One region of the Comamonas endophytica genome, then DNA from elsewhere that is predicted to be linked to it. Evidence: riboswitches for the same ligand, from Rfam matches in the RefSeq annotation. Region 1 holds a riboswitch; the other holds the start of a gene.
What was found. A riboswitch is a leader RNA that binds a small molecule or an ion and turns the genes downstream of it on or off. The one in region 1 is predicted to bind S-adenosylhomocysteine.
Positions count from the first base shown of each region.

Region 1 (4,208 bases):
CGGAGAAACCTTTGTCCTCGGGCTCGATGGTCTTCACCACCGGCTGCTTGTTCACCACCAGCGTGCTGGTGCGCGGGCCCGGCGGCGGCGACATGTCGACCAGCGCGTCGAGCACTTCCATCACGCCGAAGTTGTTCACGCCCGAGCCGAAGAACACCGGCGTGAGCTTGCCCGCCAGGAAGGCCTCGTGGTCCCATTCGGGCGAGGCGCCCACCGCCAGCTCCATGCTTTCCATAGCGGTGTCGAAGGTGTCGCCGAAACGCGCGCGCAGCTTGTCGGCGTCGGACAACGGGATGGTCTCGAAGTCCTGCGGGCGGCGCTCGCTGCCCGACTCGAACACCGTCATGGTGCGGGTGCGCAGGTTGATGATGCCGCCGAAGCTCTTGCCCTGGCCCACGGGCCAGGTCATCGGGCAGCAGGGCATGCCCAGCTCGCGCTCGACCTCGTCCATGATGTCGAGCGGATCGCGCACCTCGCGGTCCATCTTGTTGACGAAGGTGATGATCGGCGTGTCGCGCTGGCGGCAGACCTCGATCAGGCGGCGCGTCTGGGCCTCGACGCCGTTCGCCGCGTCGATCACCATCAGCGCCGAGTCCACGGCGGTGAGCACGCGGTAGGTGTCCTCGGAGAAGTCCTTGTGGCCCGGCGTGTCGAGCAGGTTGACCACATGGTCGCGGTAGGACATCTGCATGACCGACGAGGCCACCGAGATGCCGCGCTGCTTCTCGATTTCCATCCAGTCCGAGGTCGCGTGGCGGCTGGCCTTGCGGCCCTTGACGGCGCCGGCGATCTGGATCGCGCCCGAGAACAGCAGCAGCTTTTCGGTCAGCGTGGTCTTGCCCGCGTCCGGGTGGGAAATGATGGCGAACGTGCGGCGCCGCCGGGTTTCTGAAGCGTAGGACACTGTTTGTACGGGTGCGTGGCCGCTTGCGGTGAGGCGCGCGGCAGGAAGGCGGACGGGCGCGCGCGTGCCGGGCGCTGTGCAGCGCCGGCCGACGGGCCCGGGAAACCGGTGATTTTAGCGGCGCGGCGCTGCAATGGGTGCGGCAGGAATAATCAACCTGCGCCCGCGCTCTTGTGTTGCACCGCACAATCGGGGCTTCGTCCTCTCACCGCTTTGGCCATGTCTTCCCCTTCCAGCGGCGCCGTGCCGCAGCCTTCCTGGGTCGTGCGCGGATCGCCGGCCTACCGCCGCATCAGCCTGGCCCTGTTCCTCGCGGGATTCGCGACCTTCTCGCTGCTGTACTGCGTGCAGCCGCTGCTGCCGGCATTCGTCGCGCATTTCGGCGTGACGCCCGCGGCCAGCGCGCTGTCGCTGTCGCTGACCACGGGCTGCCTGGCGGTGGCGATCGTGCTGGCCGGTGCGCTGTCCGAAGGGCTGGGGCGGCGCGGCCTGATGTTCGTGTCGATGCTGCTGGCCGCGCTGTGCAATCTCGCGGCCAGCCTGGCGCCGGGTTGGGAGGCGCTGCTGGCGGCGCGCGCGCTCGAGGGCCTGCTGCTGGGCGGGGTGCCGGCCGTGGCCATGGCCTATCTGTCCGAGGAGATCGAACCGGCGGGGCTGGGCTTTGCCATGGGCCTGTATGTCGGCGGCTCGGCGCTCGGCGGCATGCTCGGACGCGTGGCGATGGGGGCGATGACCGAATACATCGACTGGCACTGGGCGCTGGCCGCGCTGAGCCTGGTCAACCTGCTGGCCGCCATCGGCTTTTACCTGCTGCTGCCGCCCTCGCGCAACTTCCAGCGCAAGACCGGCCTGGGCGCGGCCTACCACCTGCGCGCCTGGGGCGCGCACCTCGCGCAGCCGGGACTGCTGTGCCTGTTCCTGATCGCCTTCGGGCTGATGGGCGTGTTCGTCAGCATCTACAACTACCTGGGTTTCCTGCTGGCGGGCGAGCCCTACGCGCTGAGCCCGCTGCAGGTCAGCCATGTGTTCTATGCCTATCTGTTCGGCGTGGTGGCATCGCCGGTCGCAGGCGCGCTGGCCGACCGCTTCGGGCGCGCGCCGGTGCTGCTGGGCGGCGTGGCGTTCATGGCGCTGGGCCTGCTGCTGACGCTGGGCGCCGCGCTGGCCTCCATCGTCGCGGGCATCATGCTGATGACCATGGGCTTCTTCACGGCGCACTCGGTGGCCAGTGGCTGGGTGGGGCGGCTCGCGACCCAGTCCAAGGGGCATGCGTCGTCGCTGTACCTGCTGGGCTATTACCTGGGATCCAGCCTGCTGGGGGCGGGTGGGGGGTGGTTCATGCAGCACACGGGCTGGGCGGGACTGGTGGCGAGCATGCTGGTGTTGTTGGCGGGGGTGTTTCTATTGGGGGTGCGGGTGCGGGGGCTGGCGCGGCAGGGGAGGCCCGCTGTGTGACTGGATGGAGGACGTTCACCCTTCGACCAGCTCAGGGCGAACGGATGAAGGAGCAAGCGCTGAGGCTTTTAAGTACAATAGCCGTTTTCCGAGGAGCGTTGCAGCGCACCCCGCACCTTCCACAGGTGCCAGGCAGTGCGTGAGGCTCGGAACCCGCTGAGGCCTTCGGCCCGGCGTTCGCAACGACGCTCACCCACGTTGTCTGTGCGGTGAGTGCCTTCCCCCAGAGCGTGGTTTTGCCATCCGTAACGGAGAAAACCATGAACGCAGCTGTTCCCCTGACCCCCGCCGATTCGGTCATTGCCGACATTTCCCTCGCGCCCTGGGGCCGCAAGGAAATCAAGATCGCCGAGACCGAGATGCCCGGCCTGATGGCCATCCGCGAGGAATTCGCCGCGGCCCAGCCGCTCAAGGGCGCGCGCATCACCGGCTCGCTGCACATGACCATCCAGACGGCCGTGCTGATCGAGACGCTGCAGGCGCTGGGCGCGCAGGTGCGCTGGGCCTCGTGCAACATCTTCTCGACCCAGGACCATGCCGCCGCGGCCATTGCCGCCACCGGCACCCCGGTGTTCGCCATCAAGGGCGAGACCCTGGCCGACTACTGGGACTACACCCACCGCATCTTCGAATTCGGCCCCAAGGGCAGCGAAGGCGAAGGCCCGAACATGATCCTCGACGATGGCGGCGATGCCACCATGCTGATGCACCTGGGCCAGAAGGCCGAGAAGGATCTGTCGGTGCTGGCCAACCCCGGCAGCGAGGAGGAAACCATCCTGTTTGCCGCGATCAAGGCCAAGCTGGCCGAAGACGGCAGCTGGTACACGCGCAAGTCGGCGCAGATCATCGGCGTGACCGAGGAAACCACCACCGGCGTGCACCGCCTCAACGAGATGTCGGCCAAGGGCACGCTGCTGTTCCGCGCCATCAACGTCAACGACTCGGTCACCAAGAGCAAGTTCGACAACCTCTACGGCTGCCGCGAATCGCTGGTCGACGGCATCAAGCGCGCCACCGACGTGATGATCGCCGGCAAGGTCGCCGTGGTCGCTGGCTACGGCGACGTGGGCAAGGGCTGCGCCCAGGCGCTGCGCGCGCTCAGCGCCCAGGTCTGGGTCACGGAAATCGACCCGATCAACGCGCTGCAGGCGGCGATGGAAGGCTACAAGGTCGTGACCATGGAATGGGCGGCGGACAAGGCCGACATCTTCGTGACCACCACCGGCAACCGCGACATCATCCGCCATGAGCACATGCTCGCCATGAAGGACGAGTCCATCGTCTGCAACATCGGCCATTTCGACAACGAGATCGACGTGGCTTCGATCGAGCAGTACGAGTGGGAGGAGATCAAGCCCCAGGTGGACCACATCACCTTCCCCGACGGCAAGAAGATCATCCTGCTGGCCAAGGGCCGCCTGGTGAACCTGGGCTGCGCCACGGGCCACCCGAGCTTCGTGATGAGCGCCTCGTTCGCCAACCAGACGATCGCCCAGATCGAGCTGTTCACCAAGCAGGACGCCTACGAAGTCGGCAAGGTCTACGTGCTGCCCAAGCACCTCGACGAGAAGGTCGCACGCCTGCACCTGAAGAAGGTCGGCGCGATGCTGACCGAGCTGACGGATACCCAGGCGGCCTATATCGGCGTGTCGAAGCAGGGTCCCTACAAGCCCGACACCTACCGCTATTGATGGCGGTCGGGCCATGCCGCGTGACGGCATGGCTTCCAGATATTTCCGCCCCCGAGGCAATGCCAGACAGCCGAACCGTTCGTGGTGAGCCTGCCGAACCATGGACGGCCTGTCCTCGAAACTTGAGCACAGGCCCTTCATCCTTCGACAGGCTCAGG
Region 1 covers NZ_CP106881.1:1,405,145-1,409,352, reverse strand. Annotated here, with positions in the region: gene M9799_RS06310 (peptide chain release factor 3) at 1-904, opposite strand, end outside; gene M9799_RS06305 (MFS transporter) at 1,124-2,359, shown strand; S-adenosyl-L-homocysteine riboswitch at 2,444-2,557, shown strand; gene ahcY (adenosylhomocysteinase) at 2,620-4,050, shown strand.

Region 2 (4,208 bases), 350 kb from region 1:
GTAGTCGTCGAGCTGGTCGATGAACTCCTGCTCCTTCTTCTCCATGCCCAGGCCTGACGTGACCGCGAACAGGCCGGCGTAATCCTTGATGCCGCTGTCCTTGGGCGCGACGAAATCCGCCAGGCAGCGGCTCGGGCGCATGACGCCCTCGACGGCCTGCTTCTCGGTCTGCTGGCGCATGCCATGCCAGGTCAGCAGCACCTCGCTGCGCGTGTCGTCGGTGTAGAACTCGATGTCGTCGCCCACGCTGTTGGCCGGGTACAGGCCGATCACGCCATTGGCCGACAGCCAGCGGCCGCTGATGATCCTCTGCAGCATCGCCTGGCCGTCGGCCATGACCTTGCGCGCCTCGGCGCCGACGATCTCGTCGTCGAGGATGGCCGGGTACGGGCCCGCCAGGTCCCAGGTCTGGAAGAACGGGCCCCAGTCGATGAAGCGCGCGATCTCGTTCAGGTCGAAATTCCTGAACACGCGCCGGCCCAGCGCGCGCGGCGCGGGCGGCACGCGCGTGAAGTCCACGGGCGTGGCATTGGCGCGCGCCTTGGCCAGCGGCCACATCGGCACCTGCTTGCGGTTGGCATGCTGCTGGCGCACCTTGTCGTAGTCGGCCTCCAGCGCCTGCAGATATTCCTGCAGGCCTTCGCCCAGCAGGCTCTGCGCCACGCCCACGCTGCGGGACGCGTCGGGCACGTAGATCACCGGGCCCTCGTACTTGGGCGCGATCTTCACCGCCGTATGCACGCGCGAGCAGGTGGCGCCGCCGATCAGCAGCGGCATGCGGCGGCTGCGGAAGTACTCGTCCTTTTGCATCTCGCCGGCCACGTACTGCATCTCCTCCAGGCTGGGCGTGATCAGGCCCGACAGGCCGATGATGTCCGCGCCCTCCTCCTTGGCCTTGGCCAGGATCTCGTGGCAGGGCACCATCACGCCCATGTTCACGACCTCGAAGTTGTTGCACTGCAGGACCACGGTGACGATGTTCTTGCCGATGTCGTGCACGTCGCCCTTGACGGTGGCGATCACGATCTTGCCCTTGGAGCGCACATCCTCGCCCGCGGCCTGCTGCTGGCGCTTTTCCTCCTCGATGTAGGGCACGAGGTGGGCCACGGCCTGCTTCATCACGCGCGCCGACTTCACCACCTGCGGCAGGAACATCTTGCCCGCGCCGAACAGGTCGCCGACGACATTCATGCCCGCCATCAGCGGGCCCTCGATCACATGCAGCGGCCGGCCGCCGCGCGCCAGCACCTCGCGGTAGGCCTCCTCGGTGTCCTCGGTGATGAAGTCGGTGATGCCGTGCACCAGCGCATGCGCCAGGCGCTGCGCCACGGTGACGGGCGCCTCGGGCGTGCCGCGCCATTCGAGCTTCCTGCTCTCGTCCTTGGCGCCGCTGCGCGCGGTTTCGGCGATTTCCACCAGGCGCTCGCCGGCGTCGGGGCGGCGGTTGAGCACCACGTCCTCGACGCGCTCGCGCAGCACGGGCTCGATGTCGTCATAGACACCGACCATGCCGGCGTTGACGATGCCCATGTCCATGCCGGCCTGGATCGCGTGGTACAGGAACACGGTGTGGATCGCCTCGCGCACCGGGTCGTTGCCGCGGAAGGAGAAGGACACGTTCGACACCCCGCCCGAGACCTTGGCGCCGGGCAGGTTCTGCTTGATCCAGCGCACCGCCTCGATGAAATCGACGGCGTAGTTGTTGTGCTCCTCGATGCCGGTGGCGACGGCAAAGATGTTCGGGTCGAAGATGATGTCCTCGGGCGGGAAGCCGACCTCGTCGACGAGGATGCGGTAGGCGCGCTCGCAGATCTCGATCTTGCGCGCGAAGGTATCGGCCTGGCCCTGCTCGTCGAACGCCATCACAACGGCCGCGGCGCCATAGCGCTTGACCAGCTTGGCCTGCTGCTTGAAGGGCTCGACGCCCTCCTTCATGGAAATCGAGTTGACGATGCCCTTGCCCTGGATGCAGCGCAGCCCGGCCTCGATCACCGCCCACTTGGACGAATCGACCATGATCGGCACGCGCGCGATGTCCGGCTCGGAGGCGATCAGGTTCAGGAAGCGCACCATCGCGGCCTCGCTGTCGAGCATGGCTTCGTCCATGTTGACATCGATCACCTGCGCGCCGTTCTCGACCTGCTGGCGCGCGACGGCCAGCGCATCCTCGAACTGGCCGTTGAGGATCAGCCGCGCAAAGGCCTTGGAGCCGGTGACATTGGTGCGCTCGCCGATGTTGACGAACAGCGTGTCCTCGCCCACGAACACGGGCTCGAGGCCCGACAGACGCATCGGAGGAATGGAAACTTCAGACGGCATGCAACTCACCTGCAAAAAACAAGGGCCAACAGGTGAGCGTCGTTGCGGAAGACGAAACCCCAAGCCTGACGAGCGGTCCGGACACGTGCCGGGGCCGTCGCTGCAACGCTCCTTGGGGGTTAACCCGGGATTTTAACGGGGATGCGCGGAGGTCGCAGTGGCTAGGGGTCTGGAGGGCAGGACGTCCATGGTTCGACAAGCTCACCACGAACGGGAAAATCCGTTCGCCCTGAGCCTGTCGAAGGGTGGCTAGCGACCAGAGAGCGCCCTACTTCGCCGTAGGCATCACGAATTCCGCCCCCTTGCCGATGCTCTCCGGCCAGCGCTGCATGATGCTCTTTTGCCGGGTGTAGAAGCGCACGCCTTCCTCGCCATAGGCATGCATGTCGCCGAACAGGCTCTTCTTCCAGCCGCCGAAGCCCTGCCAGGCCATGGGCACGGGGATCGGCACGTTGATGCCGACCATGCCGACCTGGATGCGGCGGCCGAATTCGCGCGCCACGTTGCCGTCGCGCGTGAAGCAGGCCACGCCGTTGCCGAATTCATGCGCATTGACCAGATCAATGGCTTGGGCCAGGTCGGGCACGCGCACGCAGGCCAGCACCGGGCCGAAGATCTCCTCCTTGTAGATGCGCATCTCCGGCGTCACGTGGTCGAACAGCGTGCCGCCGAGCCAGAAGCCGCCCTCGCAGCCCGCGCCGGCCTGCGCGCCGTCGAAATTGCGGCCGTCGACCAGCAGCTGCGCGCCTTCCTGCTCGCCCAGGGCGATGTAGCCGGCGATGCGTTCCTGCGCGGCGCGCGTCACGATGGGACCCATCTCGGCCGCCAGGTTCTCGCCATCGAGCACCTTGAGCGTGCGCGTGCGCTCGACCAGGCGCTCCACGACCTTGTCGGCCACGTCGCCCACCAGCACCGCGACGCTGATCGCCATGCAGCGCTCGCCGGCCGAGCCATAGCCCGCGCCGATCAGCGCATCGACCACCTGGTCGATATCGGCATCGGGCATCACCACCATGTGGTTCTTCGCGCCGCCCAGCGCCTGCACGCGCTTGCCCAGGCGCGCGCCGGTCTCGTAGATGTAGTTGGCGATCGGCGTCGAGCCGACGAAGCTCACGGCCTTGACCTCGGGGTGCTCGATCAGCGCGTCCACCGCTTCCTTGTCGCCCTGGACCACGTTGAACACGCCGTCGGGCAGGCCGGCCTTCTGCAGCAGCTCGGCCATCATCAGCGAGGCCGTCGGGTCGGTCGGGCTGGGCTTGAGCACGAAGGTGTTGCCCGCGGCAATGGCCACCGGGAACATCCACATCGGCACCATCACCGGAAAGTTGAAGGGCGTGATGCCGGCGACCACGCCCAGCGGCTGGCGCAGCGTCCAGTTGTCCATGCCGGTCGAGACCTGCTCGGTGAAGTCGCCCTTGAGCAGCTGCGGGATGCCGCAGGCGAACTCGATGATGTCGATGCCGCGCGCGACCTCGCCCTGGGCATCGGTGAACACCTTGCCATGCTCGGCGGTGATCGCGTGCGCCAGCTCGTCCTTGTGCTGGTTGACCAGCTCGAGGAACTTGAACATCACGCGCGCGCGGCGGATCGGCGGGGTGTCGGCCCAGGCCGGGAAAGCGGCAGCGGCCGCGGCCACGGCGGCGTCGACATCGGCGCGGTTGGCCAGCGCCACGGCGCCCGTGACGGCGCCGGTGGCGGGGTTGGTGACGGGCTGGGTGCGCAGGCTGTTGCCGGCGACGCGCTGGCCGTGGATGAAATGGGTGATGGAGGCGGTGGAGATGGCTGCGTTCATGGAAGCTCCTTGGATCGTCGCGAAACTGGAGCCAAGTTTAGGCAGCCGGCTACGCCCTGCCCAGCCCTGGCAGCTGAATTGATTGTTTGATTTGATG
Region 2 covers NZ_CP106881.1:1,750,197-1,754,404, forward strand. Annotated here, with positions in the region: gene metH (methionine synthase) at 1-2,292, opposite strand, end outside; S-adenosyl-L-homocysteine riboswitch at 2,347-2,439, opposite strand; gene M9799_RS07925 (CoA-acylating methylmalonate-semialdehyde dehydrogenase) at 2,588-4,111, opposite strand.
Region 2: another riboswitch for S-adenosylhomocysteine. It lies ahead of metH (methionine synthase); the one in region 1 lies ahead of ahcY (adenosylhomocysteinase).